4 regions of the Dactylosporangium sp. NPDC005555 genome follow, and region 1 is predicted to be linked to each of the others. Evidence: riboswitches for the same ligand, from Rfam matches in the RefSeq annotation. Region 1 holds a riboswitch; each other region holds the start of a gene.
What was found. A riboswitch is a leader RNA that binds a small molecule or an ion and turns the genes downstream of it on or off. The one in region 1 is predicted to bind cobalamin.

Region 1 (4,209 bases):
CGCGTTCTTCGGCACGCGCCTGCTCACCAGGCCGACCCTGGCGTGCTACGCCGCCTGTATCGCGCTGACCGGGTTCGCCACGACCCTGCCCGGCCGTCCCGGCGCGGTGTCGCTGGGGTCGACGACGCTGCTGCTCCTCGCACAGCTCAGCTCGCTCGCCGGCGCGCTGCTGCAGTACCACTCGAGTCTCAGCGGGACGACCCCGCCACAGGGCGCCGCCCGGCGGCCGTTCAGCGTCGTGCCCTACGGGGCTTCGGCGGCCGCGTTCGGGCTCCTCGTGACCGTGGTCGGGCCCGGGCTGGACTGGCGCCGCTGGGGCGTCCTGGCCGGCACCGGCATCCTGCTGGCAATGGTCACGACGCGGCAGCTCACCGCGCTGCGGGAGAACGGGCAGCTGCTCGCGCAGAACCGGCTGCTGACCGAGCGGCTCCAGCATCAGGCGTGGCACGACGAGCTCACCGGGCTGGCGAACCGCGCGTACCTCGGCCGGCACGTGGAGGAGGCGATCGAGCGGTACACCACGACGGGCACCGACACGGCGCTGCTGCTCATCGACCTCGACGGCTTCAAGGGCGTCAACGACACGCTCGGCCACGAGGTCGGCGACCGGTTGCTGTGCGAGGTCGCCGACCGTCTCGGCAGCGTCGCGCACGACGGCATCGTCTGCCGGCTCGGCGGCGACGAGTTCGTCGTGCTCGCCCCGCTGGACGACCAGGACCTCGCCGAACGGCTGGTCCGGGCCATCTCGGCGCCGGCGGTCATCGGCGCGCACACCACGAGGGTCGGCGCGAGCATCGGCGTCACGTTCGTCAGCCACGCCCCGACCGGCATCGCCGACCTGCTGCGCCGGGCGGACGCCGCCATGTACGCCGTCAAGTCCGCCGGCAAGAACAACTGGCGCCTCAGCGAACCGGACAAAGCACCCCACCTGACCTTGACGCAGTGACGTGACGGGCCGTCTGCGAAGCTGTGGCCCGTGCGAATCTCCGACGAGCCGTTGACCCGGCCGACGACGACGTCGGCGGCGAGGACGGTGAGGCGGACGCTGTCGGCCTCGTCGACCTTGACCGCGCCGTGCGCCCCGTCGAAGACGATGGCACCGAAGCGGCCGACGGCCCGGAACTCGGCGCTGGCCGCCTTCACGTCCAGCTGGGAGCCGGCGGGCAGCTGCACGGTCACGTCGACGGAGCCCGAGCTGCCGAGCAGCTGGTGCCGCACCCCGGCGCCGACCGCGATCCGCAGGACGCCGTCGCCGTATTCGACCGTGGTCTGCTCCGCCACCTTGACGTCGCGGCTCTTCGCGGCGTCGGCGGGCCGGACCTGAACGGTCGTGTCGGCCCGGTCACCGGCGATGAACTGGACGCGGCCCGCGGGGATGTCGAGGACCGCGGAGATCGGGGTGGGGGTGTTGAAGGTCTGCATCGTGCGCTCCTCTGTCCGTTCGACTGGTGAGAGCACGTTCGCCTCCGCCACTGACAGCGGGCTGACAGCGCGCGGACACGTCGTCCCACCCGCCGTCAGCGTGCTGTCGGCATCGCCACAGCGCGGCGGCTGGGATTGACGGCACCGCTCCGCCGGGACAGACTGTCGGTCACAAGTACATAGCCGTGTGTTGATGGGGGAAGTCCGGTCGAAGTCCGGCGCTGGCCCGCAACGGTAGGCGGTGAGCGATGTCTGCTCGCCGCGAGTCCGAATACCTGTCCGACACGCGTCGTCTCCAGCACCTCCCTACCCGTCGTGGCCCACGGGTCGGAGCCACCGGGCATGCCCGGTTTCTCCCGACTGCCAGGGCCGGAGAGGCATCGCCCGATGGCAGTCCCCCGGCACCGCGCCCGCACCCTCCTCACAAGGGTGCTCACCGCGCTCGCCCTGTCCAGCGTCCTGACCGCCACGGCCGTCACGCCGGCCAATGCGGCACCGCCCACCGTCAACCGGCCCGACGCCGCCGCGGGGTGGCTGGCCCGCCAGCTCGTCGACGGCGAACGCTTCGAGGTCGTCTTCGACGGCGTCGCCTACCCCGACCAGGGCCTGACCATCGACGCGATCCTGGCGTCCGCCGCCGCGAAGGTCGCCGGCACGAACGCCGCCAAGGCGACCGGATGGCTGGCCCGGCCGGAGATCCTCACCGGCTACATCGGCGACGGCACCGAGGCGTACGCGGGCGCGACCGCCAAGCTCGCCCTCGCCGTGCAGGTCCGCGGTGGCAACCCTGCCGCGTTCGGCGGCGTCGACCTGATCGCCCGGCTGCGCGGGCTGCAGGCCCCGTCGGGCCGCTTCTCCGACCGGTCGGCGTTCGGCGACTACAGCAACCAGCTCACCCAGGCGTTCTCGCTCCTCGCCCTGGGCCGCACCCCGGCCGGGGCACCCGCGTCCGGCGGCGCGTACCTCGCCGGCACCCGCTGCGCCGACGGCGGCTACCCGCTCTACTACGACCAGCCGACCTGCGTCAGCGACGTCGACGCGACCGCGTTCGCCGTGCAGGCGCTGCTCGCCGTCGGCCGTCCCACCGACGCGGCGCCGGGGGTCGCCTGGCTGGTCTCGGCGCAGGCCGCCGACGGTTCGTTCGCCGATTCCGCCGGTACGGCGAACGCCAACAGCACCGGTCTCGCGGCACAGGCCCTGGCCGTCGCGGGACGGCCGATCGCCTGGCTGAAGGCCCGCGGCTTCCTGCTGAGCCTCCAGATCCGCTGCGGCGCGGACCGGGGCGCCATCGCCTACGCTCCCGGCGGGTTCGACCCGGCGACCGCGGTCCGTTCGACCGCGCAGGCGGTGCCCGGACTGACCGGCTCCGGCCTGGCGACGCTCACCGCGAGCGGATCCCGCGCCGCCGCACCGATCCTGGCATGCCCGTGAACGCCACACCTGGCATGCCCGTGAACGCCACTCCCCACGTGCGCCTGAACACCGCTCCTGGCGTGCCCGTGAACACCAGACCTGGCATGCCCGTGAACACCAGATCCGGCGCGCGCCTGAACACTCCTGGCGTGCCTCTGAACACCAGTTCCGGCATGCCCGTGAACACCACTCCCCGCGTGCCCCTCAACACCGCCGGCGTGCCCCTGAACACCAGTTCCAGCATGCCCGTGAACACCATCCACAGTGGAGGAATCATGCGCCGGCTGCTGTCCGCCGTGTTCGCCGCGCTCGCCGTCACCGCGACGTTCGTCCTCGCCGATCCCGCGCCGCAAGCCGCGCACGCGGCCGCCTGCGCGCCCGGCGCCGGGGTGAGCGTCGTGGTCGACTTCGGCCCGCTCGGCGGTGGGGTCGTGGTCGGCTGCAAGCTCGGTGACCCGCCGACCGGGCTGGCCGCGCTGACCGGCGCCGGGTTCACCGTCACCGGCACGCAGCGCTGGGGGCTGGCGTTCGTGTGCCGGATCAACGGCCAGCCGACGGCGGCGACCGACCCGTGCGTCAACACCCCGCCCGCGTCGGCGTACTGGTCGTACTGGCACGCCACGCCCGGCGGCGCCTGGACGTACAGCAGCCTCGGCGCCTCCTCGTTCAACCCGGCGATCGGCACCGTCGAGGGCTGGCGCTTCGGCTCCGGTCAGGCACCGTCGATCACCGCCCCCTGAGCCACCCGGCCCCGGAGGCGGTGCCCCACGGCACCGCCTCCGTCAGCATCGAAAGGCCCCTCATGCGCCCGCACCGCAGCGCCGCCGTCGCCCTCGCCGCCGCCGTCATCGGCGGCGTGATCGCGGCGAGCGCCGTCGCCGCCCCCAGCCCCGCGCAGCAGACCGCCGGCCGGGACGCCGCCACGTGGCTCACCACCCAGTTCGAGGACGGGGTGCTGACCAACTTCGGGATGCCCGACATCGGCCTGACCGTCGACGCGCTCCTCGCCCTGCGGGCGACCGGCGTCGCCCCGGCCACCGCCGCCGCCGTCGCCGACAAGGTCGCCGCGAACGCCGCGACGTTCAGCTACTACGAGATCGACTACGACGAGGACGGCGACGACGACCGGATCACCGACGCCGGCTCCACGGCGAAGCTGCTCCTCGCCGCCACCGCCGCCGGCCGCGACCCGAGACACTTCGGCGGCCTCGACCTCGACGCCATGACCCGCGGCCTGATCGCGACGGACGGCCCGCACAAGGGCAGGGTCCGCGACACCACACCCGAGGTCTACGGCGGCGACGCCAGCAACACCTTCGACCAGTCCCTGGCCGTGCTCGGTCTGGCCCGCACCGGTGGCGCACCGGTGGACGT
Region 2 (4,209 bases), on a different contig from region 1:
GGTGACGAGGAGCCTGTCATGTCGTTCGTGGTCCCTGATGCGTGCACCCTGCCTACCGCCGAGCGGCCGCTGCGGCTGAGCGAGTTCGACGACCTGTTCGCCACCGCCGTACGCGCGGTCGACGTCCTCACCCCGACGCACGCACGGATGCGGTTGACCGGCACGGCCGGGCTGGAGGCGACGGTTCGCGACCTGACCGCCCGGGAGACCGCGTGCTGCTCGTTCTTCGTCTTCACCGTCACGCCCGGACCGATCGCCGACGGTGAGGCGTTGACGCTCGACGTCGAAGTCCCGGCCCGGTACGCCGACGTGCTCACCTCGCTCGCCGAGCGGGCCGGCACCGTGTCCGCCGGGCGGACGTCGTGACCGCGCCGGCGGTGCTGGACCTGGCCCTGATCGACGCGGACGTCGTGACGTGCTGCTCCGGGCCGTCGTGCGGCCGGCCGAAGGCCGCATGATGATCTCCCCGGACAAGGCAGGACTCCGCACCGGCGAGGTCGCCGAACAGGCCGGCGTGAACATCCAGACGCTGCGGTACTACGAACGCCGCGGCCTGCTCAGCGAACCGACGCGCTCCAACGGCGGGCACCGTCTGTACCCGCCGGACACCGTTGCCCTGCTCAACGTCATCAAGGCGGCGCAGCGGCTCGGGTTCACCCTCGACGAGGTCGCCGAGCTCCTCGACACCGGCCAGCGCCGGCACCCCACCGCCGACCTGCGGCAACGTGCCATCGAGAAGATCGCCGAGGTCGACGCGAAGATCGCGGACCTCACCGCCATCCGCACCACCCTGAGCGAAGTCGTCGACGCCCGCTGCGACAGCCTCACGAACTGCACCTGCGCCGACTGCCCGATCCCGTTCCTCACCATCGGCACCGCCACCCACCCAGACGGAGAGCCCGCATGAGCCACCCCTTGCCGACGCCGACCACGCACGCAGGTCATCTGCACGCCACGCCGCCGGTGGACAACACGCCGCCGACGCGGAGCAAGGTCACCGGCGGGTTGGCCGCGCTCGCCTGCGCCGCCTGCTGCGCCCTGCCGCTGCTCATCGCCGCCGGAGTGCTCACCGGCGCAGGTGCCGCGATCCTGGAGAAGACGCTCCTGGCGGTGTCCGCCGGGCTCGTCGTCCTCGCGCTGGGCATGTGGTGGCTGCACCGGCGACGCGACGTCCAGCGCGCTGCCGTAGCCGGCGGCGCCGGCTGCGGATGTGGTGGCGGGGGTTGCGGCTGCTGAACACCGAGACCGTGGTGCGGCACCCGCCTGGAGGCCGCACCACGCCGGTGTGCTGCCATACGCCCATGACGATCATCCGGTCCATCCTGCTGTTCGTGCTCGCCGCGGTCGCTGAGATCGGCGGTGCCTGGCTCATCTGGCAGGGCGTCCGCGAACACAAGGGCCTGCTGTGGATCGGCGCCGGCATCGCCGCCCTCGGCGCCTACGGGTTCGTCGCCACCCTGCAACCCGACGCCAACTTCGGCCGCATCCTGGCCGCGTACGGCGGAGTCTTCGTCGCCGGTTCGCTGGGGTGGGCGGTGGTGTTCGACAAGTTCCGGCCCGACCGCTACGACCTCGCCGGAGCCGCGATCTGCCTGATCGGCGTCGCCGTCATCATGTACGCGCCTCGCCCTTGACGTGCGTGCGCTCGCCACCGCCGACAACCTTCCGGTGCCAACGCGGTTCCACGAGGCGCTCCTGTCACGACCCTCAGAGGGTCAGGCCGGCACTGCGGTCAGCGACGCATGGATGGCGAACACCCGGTCCAGACCGGTCAGCCGGAAGATCCGCAGCAGCCCGTCGCGCGGGCAGACCAGCTGCAGGCCGCCGCCGCGTTCGAGGAGCCGTTTGTGGACGCCCACCAGCACGCCGAGTGCGGTCGAGTCGAGGAACCACACTCCGGTGAGATCGACGATCAGCGACGTCCCTGCGTCCCCGATGGCGTGGTGCAGGGATTCGCGAAGTTCGCCGGCGGTTGCGACGTCCAGGTTGCCGTTGACGGCCACCACCGTGCGGTCGATGCCGCCGGCCACGGACAGTTCCATGCGGGCCTCCGGACCGACGAGCGCAGCCACGAGCGGGCGGCAGCAGACCCGAATCCTACGATGCCGATGGGGCTTGTGCGCGCAGCACGTGGCAGCGATTCGGTGTCCATACCCCGGCGGACGGAAATCTCCTGGCGGCATCGACCGCCGCGGTGCTGCCGGTACGTCATCCGTGCTCGCGACGGCGCGCTGCTGGCGGTGGATGCGGCCGACGGGCGTCAGCACAGAAAGTGACCCAGGGGTGATACTGCGGCGCGACACGCCGGGCACAGCATCTGGTGTTGTGCTTTCAACGCTGCACCCATATATGGTGTTGCTTGCAGCTGGTTCGGCCGACCCTTCGGGGGTGGTCGTGGCAACAGGGAACCCGGTGGAAGTCCGGGACTGCCCCGCAGCGGTAAGTGGGAACGACCGCCGTCATCAAGCACTGGACCGCGAGGTCTGGGAAGCGACGGCCAGTAGGCGACCCCGGGTGAATCCTGGGTCCTGCCCGCGAGTCCGAAGACCTGCCAGCGCACCGCACGCCGACCGGTGTGCGGTGGTCGGATGCCGCGTGGGACGGCTGACGCCATCGCCAGGTGCGCCTCGCGTGCGCCTTTCTGTGGCGGCTTCCCCCTGCGCTCGTCCGGCGTTCTGTAGCTGGTGACGAGGGGGACACATGACGGTGACGCAGGAGCAGGCCGGCCCTGAGAGCGGGCAGCGGCGGCACGCGATGCAGGTGCGCAAGCGCAACGGCGACCTGGAGCCGGTCGACGTCAACAAGATCGTGAAGGCCGTCGAGCGGTGGGTCGCCGACCTGGACGAGGTCGATCCGCTGCGGGTGGCGACGAAGACGATCAGCGGCCTGTACGACGGAGCGACGACCGCGGAGCTGGACAAGCTGTCGATCCAGACGGCGGCGGAGCTGATCGGTGAGGAGCCGCAGTACTCGCGGCTCGCGGCCCGGCTGCTCGCCGCGTACGTCGACAAGGAGGTCCGCGGTCAGGGTGTCGCCAGCTTCAGCCAGGCGATCCGCTACGCGCACCAGCAGGGACTGATCAGCCAGGACACCGCCGGATTCGTGGCCCGCAACGCCCGCAAGCTCGACGACGCCGTCGACCCGGACGGGGACCTGCGGTTCGAGTACTTCGGGCTGCGGACCGTCGCCGACCGGTACCTGCTGCGCCATCCGCAGACGCGTCTGGTCGTGGAGACGCCGCAGTACTGGCTGCTCAGAGTTGCATGTGGACTGTCGCAGACGCCGGGTGAGGCGATCGGCTTCTACCGGCTGATGTCGTCCCTCGCGTACCTGCCGAGCTCGCCGACGCTGTTCAACTCCGGCACCGCGCACACCCAGATGTCCTCGTGCTTCCTCGTCGACTCGCCGAGGGACGAGCTCGACTCGATCTACGAGCGCTACCACCAGGTCGCGAAGCTGTCGAAGTTCTCCGGCGGGATCGGCATCTCCTGGTCGCGCGTGCGTGGCCGGGGCGCGCTCATCCGCGGCACCAACGGCAGATCCAACGGCATCGTCCCGTTCCTGAAGACGCTCGACGCCGGGGTCGCCGCCGTCAACCAGGGCGGCCGCCGCAAGGGTGCCGCCTGCGTCTACCTGGAGCCGTGGCATCCGGACGTCGAGGAGTTCCTGGAGCTGCGGGACAACACGGGTGAGGAGTCCCGCCGTACCCACAACCTCAACCTCGCGAACTGGATCCCCGACGAGTTCATGCGCCGGGTGGAGGCCGACGGCGACTGGTCGCTGATCGACCCGTCCGACGCACCCGAGCTGCCGGACCTGTTCGGGGCCGAGTTCGACGAGGCCTACCGCGCGGCCGAGAAGCACGCGGTCAAGACCGTCAAGGCCCGTGACCTCTACGGCAGGATGATGCGCACCCTGGCGCAGACCGGCAACGGCTGGATGACGTTCAAGGACCGGTCCAACGCCCTGTCGAACCAGACCGGGGCGCCCGGCAACAGCATCCACCTGTCCAACCTGTGCACCGAGATCCTCGAGGTCAACAGCGACACCGAGACCGCGGTCTGCAACCTCGGCTCGATCAACCTCGGCGCGCACCTCACCGCCGACGGCGTCGACGGTGTCGACGGTGTCGACGGTGTCGACTGGGAGAAGCTGCGCGAGACCGTCCGGACCGCGGTCGTGTTCCTCGACCGGGTCATCGACATCAAC
Region 3 (4,209 bases), on a different contig from region 1:
TACGCGTGGAAGGCCGGCCTGAAGACCACCTACTACCTGCGGTCCCGGCCGGCGACCCGCATCCAGCAGGCCACCGTGGCCGTCGCGACGCCGGTCAAGCCGCTCGCGCAGGTCCTCGCGGTCCCGGACGCCGAAGCGCTCGCCTGCTCCCTGGAGAACCCCGAGTCGTGCGAGGCGTGCCAGTGACCAGCATCCCCGAACCCCGCATCAGCGCCGACGTGCGGCCGATGCTGCTCGACCCCGGCATGGACCTGACGCTGCGGCCGATGCGGTACCCGCAGTTCTTCGACAGGTTCAAGGACGCGATCAAGAACACGTGGACCGTCGAGGAGGTCGACCTGCACTCCGACCTCGCCGATCTGGCTCGCCTGTCCCCCGCCGAACGGCATCTCGTGTCCCGGCTGGTCGCGTTCTTCGCCACCGGCGACACGATCGTCGCGAACAACCTCGTGCTCAACCTGTACCAACACGTCAACAGCCCGGAAGGACGGCTCTACCTCTCCAGGCAACTGTTCGAGGAGGCCGTCCACGTCCAGTTCTACCTGAACCTCCTCGACACCTACGTCACCGACGAAACCGAGCGGTTCGAGGCGTTCGCGGCGGTGGAGAACATCCCGTCGATCGCGCGCAAGGCCGAGTTCTGCTTCCGGTGGATCGACTCGCTCGGCGACCTGCGGGAGCTGAAGACCCGCGACGACCGGCGGGCGTTCCTGCTCAACCTGATCTGCTTCGCCGCCTGCATCGAAGGGCTGTTCTTCTACGGCGCCTTCGCCTACGTGTACTTCCTGCGCTCCCGCGGCCTCCTGCACGGCCTCGCCTCCGGCACCAACTGGGTCTTCCGCGACGAGTCGATGCACATGGCGTTCGCGTTCGACGTCGTCGACACCGTACGGGCGGAAGAACCCGACCTGTTCGACGCCGCCCTCGAGGCGCAGGTCCGCGAGATGCTCGCCGAGGCCGTGGAGTGCGAGGTCCAGTTCGCCGCGGACCTCCTGGAGCAGGGCGTGTCCGGCATGTCCCTGGCCGACATGCGCGAATACCTGCAACACGTCGCCGACCGGCGACTCGCCACCCTCGGCATCGCACCGCTGTACGGCAGCCGGAACCCGTTCGCGTTCATGGAGCTGCAGGACGTGCAGGAGCTGTCGAACTTCTTCGAACGCCGGGTGTCGGCGTACCAGGTGGGGGTGACCGGCACGGTCAGCTTCGACGACGACTTCTGATCGGGGTTCCGGTGCTGCCGGCGCACCCGTACGATGGCCGGCAGTGCTGGTTCGCCCCGTTCGCAAGGACGGGGCGTCGTAAGAGGGAACCCGGTGTGAGACCGGGACTGCCCCGCAGCGGTGAGTGGGAACGACCGCCGTCATCAAGCACTGGACCCTTTGCGGGGTCTGGGAAGCGACGGCCAGTAGGTGGCACCTGTCGGTGTCGCGCCCGCAAGTCCGAAGACCTGCCCGCACTGCGCGCACCGACCGGTGCGCGCCGCCGGCGACCCCTCGGGAGGGTCAGGGCGGAAGCCGGGTCTTCCCGCTTTCCCCTTCCCTGAGGTCGTCGCGACTTCGAGGGAAGGATCCCCCTGTGGTGAGCACCGCATTCGGGCAGAGCACCATCCTGGGCTATCCGCGCTGCCGCCGATCCCGGCCGCATGGCGCGACGCGCCGGTCCGGGCCCGGCTCGAGGCGCTGACCCCGGCGGACCGGCAGCGGGGCCCCTACGCCGTCCGGGCCCGGGTGCAGCAGGAGCGGCTGCTGCTGCCCGACCTGCCGACCACGACGATCGGGTCGTTCCCGCAGACCTCCGAACTGCGCAAGGCCCGCGCCTCGGTCAGGGAAGGCACCCTCGACGCCGCCGGCTACGCCGACCGGATGCGCGACGAGGTCCAGCACGTCATCCGCCTGCAGGAGGACCTCGGCCTCGACGTGCTCGTGCACGGTGAACCGGAACGCAACGACATGGTGCAGTACTTCGGCGAACAGCTCGACGGCTTCGCGGCCACCGATCTCGGATGGGTGCAGTCGTACGGGTCCCGGTGCGTCCGCCCACCGATCATCTACGGCGACGTGGCCCGCAGGGCACCGATGACCGTCGAGTGGTCGACCTACGCGCAGTCCCTGACCAGCAAGCCCGTCAAGGGCATGCTCACCGGGCCGGTGACGATCCTGGCGTGGTCGTTCGTGCGGACCGACCAGCCCCTGGCCGACACCGCCGACCAGGTCGCCCTCGCGCTGCGCGACGAATGCAACGACCTGGAGGCCGCCGGGATCACCGTCATCCAGGTCGACGAGCCGGCGTTGCGGGAGACGCTGCCGCTGCGCAAGGCGGACCAGCAGGCGTACCTGGACTGGGCTGTCGGCTCGTTCCGGCTCGCGACGAGCGGCGTCGCCGACGGCACGCAGATCCACACGCACCTGTGCTACTCCGAGTTCGGCGAGTTCATCACCGCGATCGACGCCCTCGACGCCGACGTGACCAGCATCGAGGCGTCCCGCTCCAAGATGGAGGTCCTCGACGACCTCGCCGCCATCGGGTACGGCCGCGGCGTGGGCCCCGGCGTCTGGGACATCCACTCCCCCCGCGTGCCGTCCCACGACGAGGTCGTCGAGGCACTGCGCCGCGCCGTCACCGCCGTCCCGGCCCGACGGCTCTGGGTCAACCCCGACTGCGGCCTGAAGACCCGCGGCTACCCCGAGGTCGAGGCGGCACTGCGGCACCTCGTCGCCGCCGCCGCCGAACTGCGCGGCAACTGACGATCGGCATCCCGGGCGGGCGCCTCACCTCGAGGCGCCCGCCCGTTTACGATCGCCGCCCGGCCGCCGACGTACCCGTTCGATGCTCCGCACCGTCTCGTTTCAGGTCGCTACGACGGGGAGCAGGCCGATGCGGCCGTGGTAGGCGCGGCCGAGCTGGTCGGTGTCGGAACCGACCAGGAGCCCGGCGGGGCAGGTGACGAGGACCTCGACGCCGACACCTCGGCTGTGGGTCGGGTTCCATGACAGTGCCTTGCCGGTGACCGGGTCGACGGCGGCGATCCCGGGCCGCGACACGGCACCCGGGCCGGCGTTCTTGCGGCCGCGTGGGTTGTCCATCCACTGCTGGTGCCCACCGACGTACACGGCGGCGTCGGTGACCGCGACGGACCACAGGGTGTTGCCGCCGGTGCGGTTGACCCACACCGGCGGGTGCACACCGCTGCCCGTGACGTCGAACCGGGCGACGCTGTCACACATCAGCGCCGGTCCGGCCATCCCACCGGTCGCGGCGACGGCCAGGTAGGAGCCGTCCGGGGCGAAGTCGACCCCACGCAGGTAGCTGTCGTACAAGGTCTTGCACTTGCGGGTGTAGGCGTCGGTCGACCAGCCGCTCACTGCCGCGGGGCCGCCGATGTCGGCGAGCACCAGCTGCGCACGCGGCATGCCGGCCGCGGTGTCGAACGCGCCGACCGCGGCGAGGCGGTTGCCGTCCTGGGTGACGGCGACCGACTCGACCTTGACGGTGCCGCCGTCGCGGCGGGCCAGCCGCAGGTCAAACCCGGGGTCCACGACGCCGGTCGTGGCCGACAGCCGTGCCAGTCCAGCGCGGCGCTGCCCACTGATGGTGGTGAAGCTGCCCCCGGCGTACAGCCACGCACCGGACGAGGTCATGGTGCGGATCTGTCCCGGGCCTGCGGTGGCGGTGAACCCCGCCACCCGGCGGCCGGTGGCGAGGTCCAGCTGGACCAGGCCTGGCCAGGCATCGCCGTCGACCTTCGTGAACGTGCCCGCGGCGTAGACCGTCCCACCCGGCCCGGCGGCGACCGCCGTGACCCGGCCGTTCAGCTCCGGCGCGAAGTCCAGCATCCGGCCGGTGCCGAGCTGGAACGCGAACAACGACCGGCGCGCGGCACGGCTGCCGGTTGCCGCGTCAGCAACGGTCGTGAAGTTTCCGCCGACCACGACGGTGTCACCGACCACCGCCATCCCGGCGATCGCGCCGTCGAGCACGTTCGGCGTCCACACCACCGGCTGCTGCGACACCACACCCTGCAGCGCCTGCCCGGCAACCGCAGCCCCAGCGGCCATCACCAGCGCGGACACCAGCACGGCAACAGCAGCGAACCTTCGGCGCATCAGACGGCACTTCCCCTCGCAGGAATCAGCGGCACCGGCGCAGGCGGACCGGCGTGACGTTCAACGAGGCAGACGGCCGCCCGGTCACACAGAGCGACCACCC
Region 4 (4,209 bases), on a different contig from region 1:
GCCGGACAGGTCGCCGAGGTAGCGCGTGTAGTGGTGCGCGACGAACCCGCCGGACCAGGTGCGGCACACGTCGCGGAGCCGGTGCACGTAGCGGATCGTCGCCGGGACTGGTGCGCTGCGCGTCTTCCAGTCCTCGCCGAGGAGTGCGTCCAGGTCGGCCTCGAGCGCCGGCAGCCGGGTGAGTCCATCGTGGACGAACGCGCCGGCGACCGGGTCGTCGCGCATCGCGTCGGCGGCCTGCTCCAGCGCGGCGTAGATGTGCCAGTGCTGGGCGACCATGGCGGCGTAGCAGGTCAGCGGCAGCGTCCCGGCGACGAGGTCGTCGAGGAACCTGGACCGCTCGGCGTCGCGGTGCACGCCGCCGGTGAGCGTGCGCACCGCGGTGGAGAACGGCCCCGCCTGCATCTCGTCCGTCGACACGGTCGCCTCCTCGGAGATCGAACTCCAGGTTAGGCTAACCTAATTCGATGGTGCTGAGAAGTGGCCGTGCGGCGGAGCCCGACGGCCCCGCCGCACGTGGAGACCACAGGATCAGACGGCGACCGGCTGCGCGGCGACCGCGGTCGCCGCACGCTGGCTGCGCTCGGTGAGGTACCCGAACAGCAGGCCGAGCGTGGCCCAGTTGACCGCCTGCGTGCCCAGCGAGGCGAGGCGGAACTTCCACAGCAGGATCGGGGCGAACCCGTCCGGCACCTCGTTGACCGCAGGCAGCAGCGCGATCGCGATACCGACGACGACCACGCCACCGACGACCGCCGCCGTCGCGGCGTTCCAGGTGCCGTAGCGGGCCTGCAGCGACCGGGTCACGACGGCGACGCCGATCACGGTCGCGACCCCGATGACGATCATCAGGAAGAACAGGCCGGTGCGCTGCTGCAGCGTGTCCGGGTTGCCGGTGGCCGGCGGGTTGGCCGGATACTTCAGGAACGGCACGAGCGCCACCCCGACGAACCCGGCGAGGGCGACGAGCCCGGCGGTCGCCCGGGCGCTGATCCGCCCGATCCGGCCGAGGGTGATCGCGACAACGATGGCGAACAGGCCGCCGAGCGCCACCCCGTACACGACGGAGGCCGTGGCAAGACCGGCGGTGCTCTGCACGCCGCGGCTGACGAGCTCGTGCTCGTGCTCACCGGCGGGCAGCGGCGCGGCGTGGGCCTCCTCGAACGCGATCGCGTCGTTGATCGGGCCCTCGCCGAACAGGTAGGCGAACAGGAACGCGGCGACCCCGGCGACGGCGCCGGCGATCATCCCGCGGACCAGGAGGGTGCGGGCGTTGAGCATGTCGGCTTCCCCGTCTCAGTGGCAGGGGAAGCCGAGCAGGTGCCGGCCGTCGTGGACGAACTCGTGCACGGTCTCACCGGCGATGACGGACGTGATGCCCTGCTCGGCGCCGACGAAGTAGAGCAGGACGACGGCGAGCACGACGCCGAACGTCGCCCACGGCAGGATCTGCCGCAGCGGGATCGGGGCCGGCGCGGCGACCGGGGTGGGAAGAGCCGAGATCGATGCCATCTGTGCAGCCTCCTGCGGGATTTCGCGTCCCATCGAGCGTTGTCGTGACAGTGGCCGGGTCTGACTCCCACGGGTGCGTGGTTACAGCGGCGCGACCGTGCCGGGCTTGCACCGGCTTCCGTTCACTGTCACGTTTCGTTTCGGACGGTACGGACGGCGTACCGGTGTGTCAATCGAAGCGACCCCCGCCGGACCCCTGCGGTGCTGATCAGCGGGGGTGCGGCGAAACGCGAAGGTGATCAACTTCTCGCGGGCAGGGCGGTCGACGCCTACCGCGGGGTGCCCCCGGTCAGGGCCGCGACGAGCTCGTCCGCGCGGCGGGTGAGGAACACGCCCGTGAGCAGTGCCAGCTGCGACAGGTCGGCGAAGTCGATCACGACCCGGCCGCGCTGCAGGAACCTCCCCTCGCGGCGGGCCCGCAGCACCGCCCCCCGGGGCACCTCCGCCCGCAGCCGGAAGCCGCGCAGGTCGTCGGTCATGTCGGCCAGGACGAGCCGCCGGTCCGTGACCACGCAGTGGACCATGGTGGCGTCGCGGATACCGCGGTCGAGGCGGGCCGCGCACGAGTCGTCCCCGCCGGTGACGGCCGACCCGCCGATCGCGCGTTCGACGTCGAGCCGGATGACCGAGTCGGCGCCGACGAGCACCGCGACGACCCGCTCCCACGCCTTCTCGGGTGAGGGCTCCGGCTCGGCCCGGTAGGCGGCCGCCGCCGCGTCCCTCACCCCGCGCGGCAGGGCGGCGAGCAGCTGCTCCATCTCCCGCGGCGAGCGCTGCAGCCGTTCGGCGCCGAACGCCTTCTGGCAGTGCACCGCCGCCAGCAGTACGTCGTCGCCGGCGAGGTGCTCCAGCTCGGCCCGGTGTGCCTTCAGCGCGTCCACGCCGCGCATGCTATCCACGTCCGTTCATCCGCGCGGCCCCGTCCACCGGGGTCGCGGATGGTTCAATGCCGACGTGACGGAGATGACGGCGGCGGGGCCCGCCCGGCCGAGGCGGATCAAGGTGCTGGTCCTGCTACTGCTGTTCCTGGCGGTCAGCGCACTGATGTGCGCGTTCACCGCCGACGAGGGGCCCTACTCCGGGCTGCCCGCGTGGACGTACGCGGTACTGGGCTTCGCCTACCTGGCCGGTGCGTGGGCGATGTGGCGGGCGCGGCCCTGGGTGTGGTGGACGCTGCTGGTCGTGTACGGCGGCAGCTTCGTCCACGCGCTGTTCGACGCGTGGGCGACCAGCACCGTCGAGGCGACCTTCTGGTTTCTGCTGTGGCGGGCGGCGTTCCTCGTCGTCCTGCTGGGCGGCCGGACCAGGGCATGGTTCGGAATCGATCTCTGGTTCGGCGCGCGGGAGGCGTGACGAGCGCTGCCGGGGACGCGCGGTCACGATAGTGTCAGCGGTGTGGGCGTCATGATGGACTACTTCGCCGCCACCGCGCAGGAGCTCGCCGCGCTGGACTTCGACGCCGGCCCCGCCGGCAACGACTGGCCGTATGTCGACTGCAAGGGCTGGATTCTCGAGGTCGAGGAGTTCGCCGCGGAGATCGACGGCCGGGACCCGAGTGAGTTCGGCAGGGACGAGCCGCTCGGCGGCATCCCCGACGCGGAGTTTCTGGGGCCGTGGACGGCCAGGATCAACGCGGAGCTCGTCGACACCCTCGCCAGGATCGGCGACGGGCAGATCCGCGACTACGCGGACGAGTATCTGCTGGAGGCCTGGGAGGCGGAGCGGCTCGTCGCCCTCGCGGGGCTGGCCCGGTCGGCCGTCACCGAGGGCCGGGCGCTCTACTCCTGGTCGTCGGTGTAGGCGGTCACCGCGGGGCGGGTGCCTGCTCCTGGTCGTTGCTGTAGGCGGTCACCAGCAGTGCCCACAGGCGGTCCCGGACCTGCGGCGGCAGCCGGTGCCCGAGCTCCCGCCGGCGGATCAGCACGAAGCCCTTCGGGTCGCGCGGCCGGCCGGTGCGCACGAAGTCGACCGCCTGCGCGGCGAGCAGCGGGTCGGGCCACGAGCCGGCGGGGGCGTCGCGGATCGCGGCGGTCGCCTCGGCCGTGCGCTCGTCGACGCGGTCGATCAGTGCGTACTCGTCGGCGTCGGTGGGCCAGCGCTGCGCGCCGAGGTCGATGTCGCGGAAGTCCACGTCGACGAGCTCGGCGTCGGAGAAGTCGTTGCCGCGCCACTCGTTGCTGTCCCGGCCCGGCGGTCCGGTCCACCCGTCGCCGGGGGCGCCGCAGAAGACGGTGTGCCACACCCGGCCGCGGAACACGCAATCGACGAATTCGGCGCATTCGGTGTCAAGCTCGCGGATGCGGGCATGGTCGAACAGGCAGCCTTCGAAGCGCGCATCACCGAGATATGTGTTGCCCAGCGGAAACCTGGTGCGTCGGAAGGTGCAGTCGACGAACCGCGTCTGGCCCTGGTGCCCGACGCTGAACTTCCCGAATGTCGTTTCCGTGAAGTTACATCGCAGGAAAGACCCGCCATAGGCGCCGAAAGTGTCGAACGAACGACCGGAAAAGTCGACGTCGGCCAATTGCACGTGACGGTGTTCCACGCGAAGCAGATCCACAAGTTGGACGTTACCAGCCGTCCGCGCATGCGGCCGGAGTCCGATCCCGGACGGACCGCCGGCGGCCGCGGCCGGCGCCGTCCGGGGTGCCCGCCGGGGAAGGTTTTCGCAGGCCACCGGCGGGTCGCGGGGGCGAG

Region 2: another riboswitch for cobalamin. It lies ahead of ABZS58_RS24300 (ribonucleoside-diphosphate reductase subunit alpha); the one in region 1 lies ahead of ABZS58_RS37285 (prenyltransferase/squalene oxidase repeat-containing protein).
Region 3: another riboswitch for cobalamin. It lies ahead of metE (5-methyltetrahydropteroyltriglutamate--homocysteine S-methyltransferase); the one in region 1 lies ahead of ABZS58_RS37285 (prenyltransferase/squalene oxidase repeat-containing protein).
Region 4: another riboswitch for cobalamin. It lies ahead of ABZS58_RS12930 (CbtB domain-containing protein); the one in region 1 lies ahead of ABZS58_RS37285 (prenyltransferase/squalene oxidase repeat-containing protein).

The regions. Positions count from the first base shown of each region.
Region 1 covers NZ_JBEXDG010000048.1:2,069-6,277, forward strand. Annotated here, with positions in the region: gene ABZS58_RS37275 (GGDEF domain-containing protein) at 1-946, shown strand, start outside; gene ABZS58_RS37280 (hypothetical protein) at 970-1,452, shown strand; cobalamin riboswitch at 1,572-1,721, shown strand; gene ABZS58_RS37285 (prenyltransferase/squalene oxidase repeat-containing protein) at 1,810-2,853, shown strand; gene ABZS58_RS37290 (hypothetical protein) at 3,078-3,575, shown strand; gene ABZS58_RS37295 (cell wall anchor protein) at 3,638-4,209, shown strand, end outside.
Region 2 covers NZ_JBEXDG010000021.1:96,729-100,937, forward strand. Annotated here, with positions in the region: gene ABZS58_RS24275 (hypothetical protein) at 19-366, shown strand; gene ABZS58_RS24280 (MerR family transcriptional regulator) at 458-907, shown strand; gene ABZS58_RS24285 (hypothetical protein) at 904-1,236, shown strand; gene ABZS58_RS24290 (YnfA family protein) at 1,302-1,634, shown strand; gene ABZS58_RS24295 (STAS domain-containing protein) at 1,716-2,042, opposite strand; cobalamin riboswitch at 2,350-2,571, shown strand; gene ABZS58_RS24300 (ribonucleoside-diphosphate reductase subunit alpha) at 2,701-4,209, shown strand, end outside.
Region 3 covers NZ_JBEXDG010000021.1:101,658-105,866, forward strand. Annotated here, with positions in the region: gene ABZS58_RS24300 (ribonucleoside-diphosphate reductase subunit alpha) at 1-186, shown strand, start outside; gene ABZS58_RS24305 (ribonucleotide-diphosphate reductase subunit beta) at 228-1,223, shown strand; cobalamin riboswitch at 1,254-1,473, shown strand; gene metE (5-methyltetrahydropteroyltriglutamate--homocysteine S-methyltransferase) at 1,476-2,747, shown strand; gene ABZS58_RS24315 (PKD domain containing protein) at 2,850-4,106, opposite strand.
Region 4 covers NZ_JBEXDG010000009.1:115,136-119,344, forward strand. Annotated here, with positions in the region: gene ABZS58_RS12920 (biliverdin-producing heme oxygenase) at 1-420, opposite strand, end outside; gene ABZS58_RS12925 (CbtA family protein) at 532-1,281, opposite strand; gene ABZS58_RS12930 (CbtB domain-containing protein) at 1,297-1,512, opposite strand; cobalamin riboswitch at 1,550-1,682, opposite strand; gene ABZS58_RS12935 (hypothetical protein) at 1,782-2,393, opposite strand; gene ABZS58_RS12940 (hypothetical protein) at 2,467-2,865, shown strand; gene ABZS58_RS12945 (hypothetical protein) at 2,908-3,312, shown strand; gene ABZS58_RS12950 (hypothetical protein) at 3,317-3,769, opposite strand.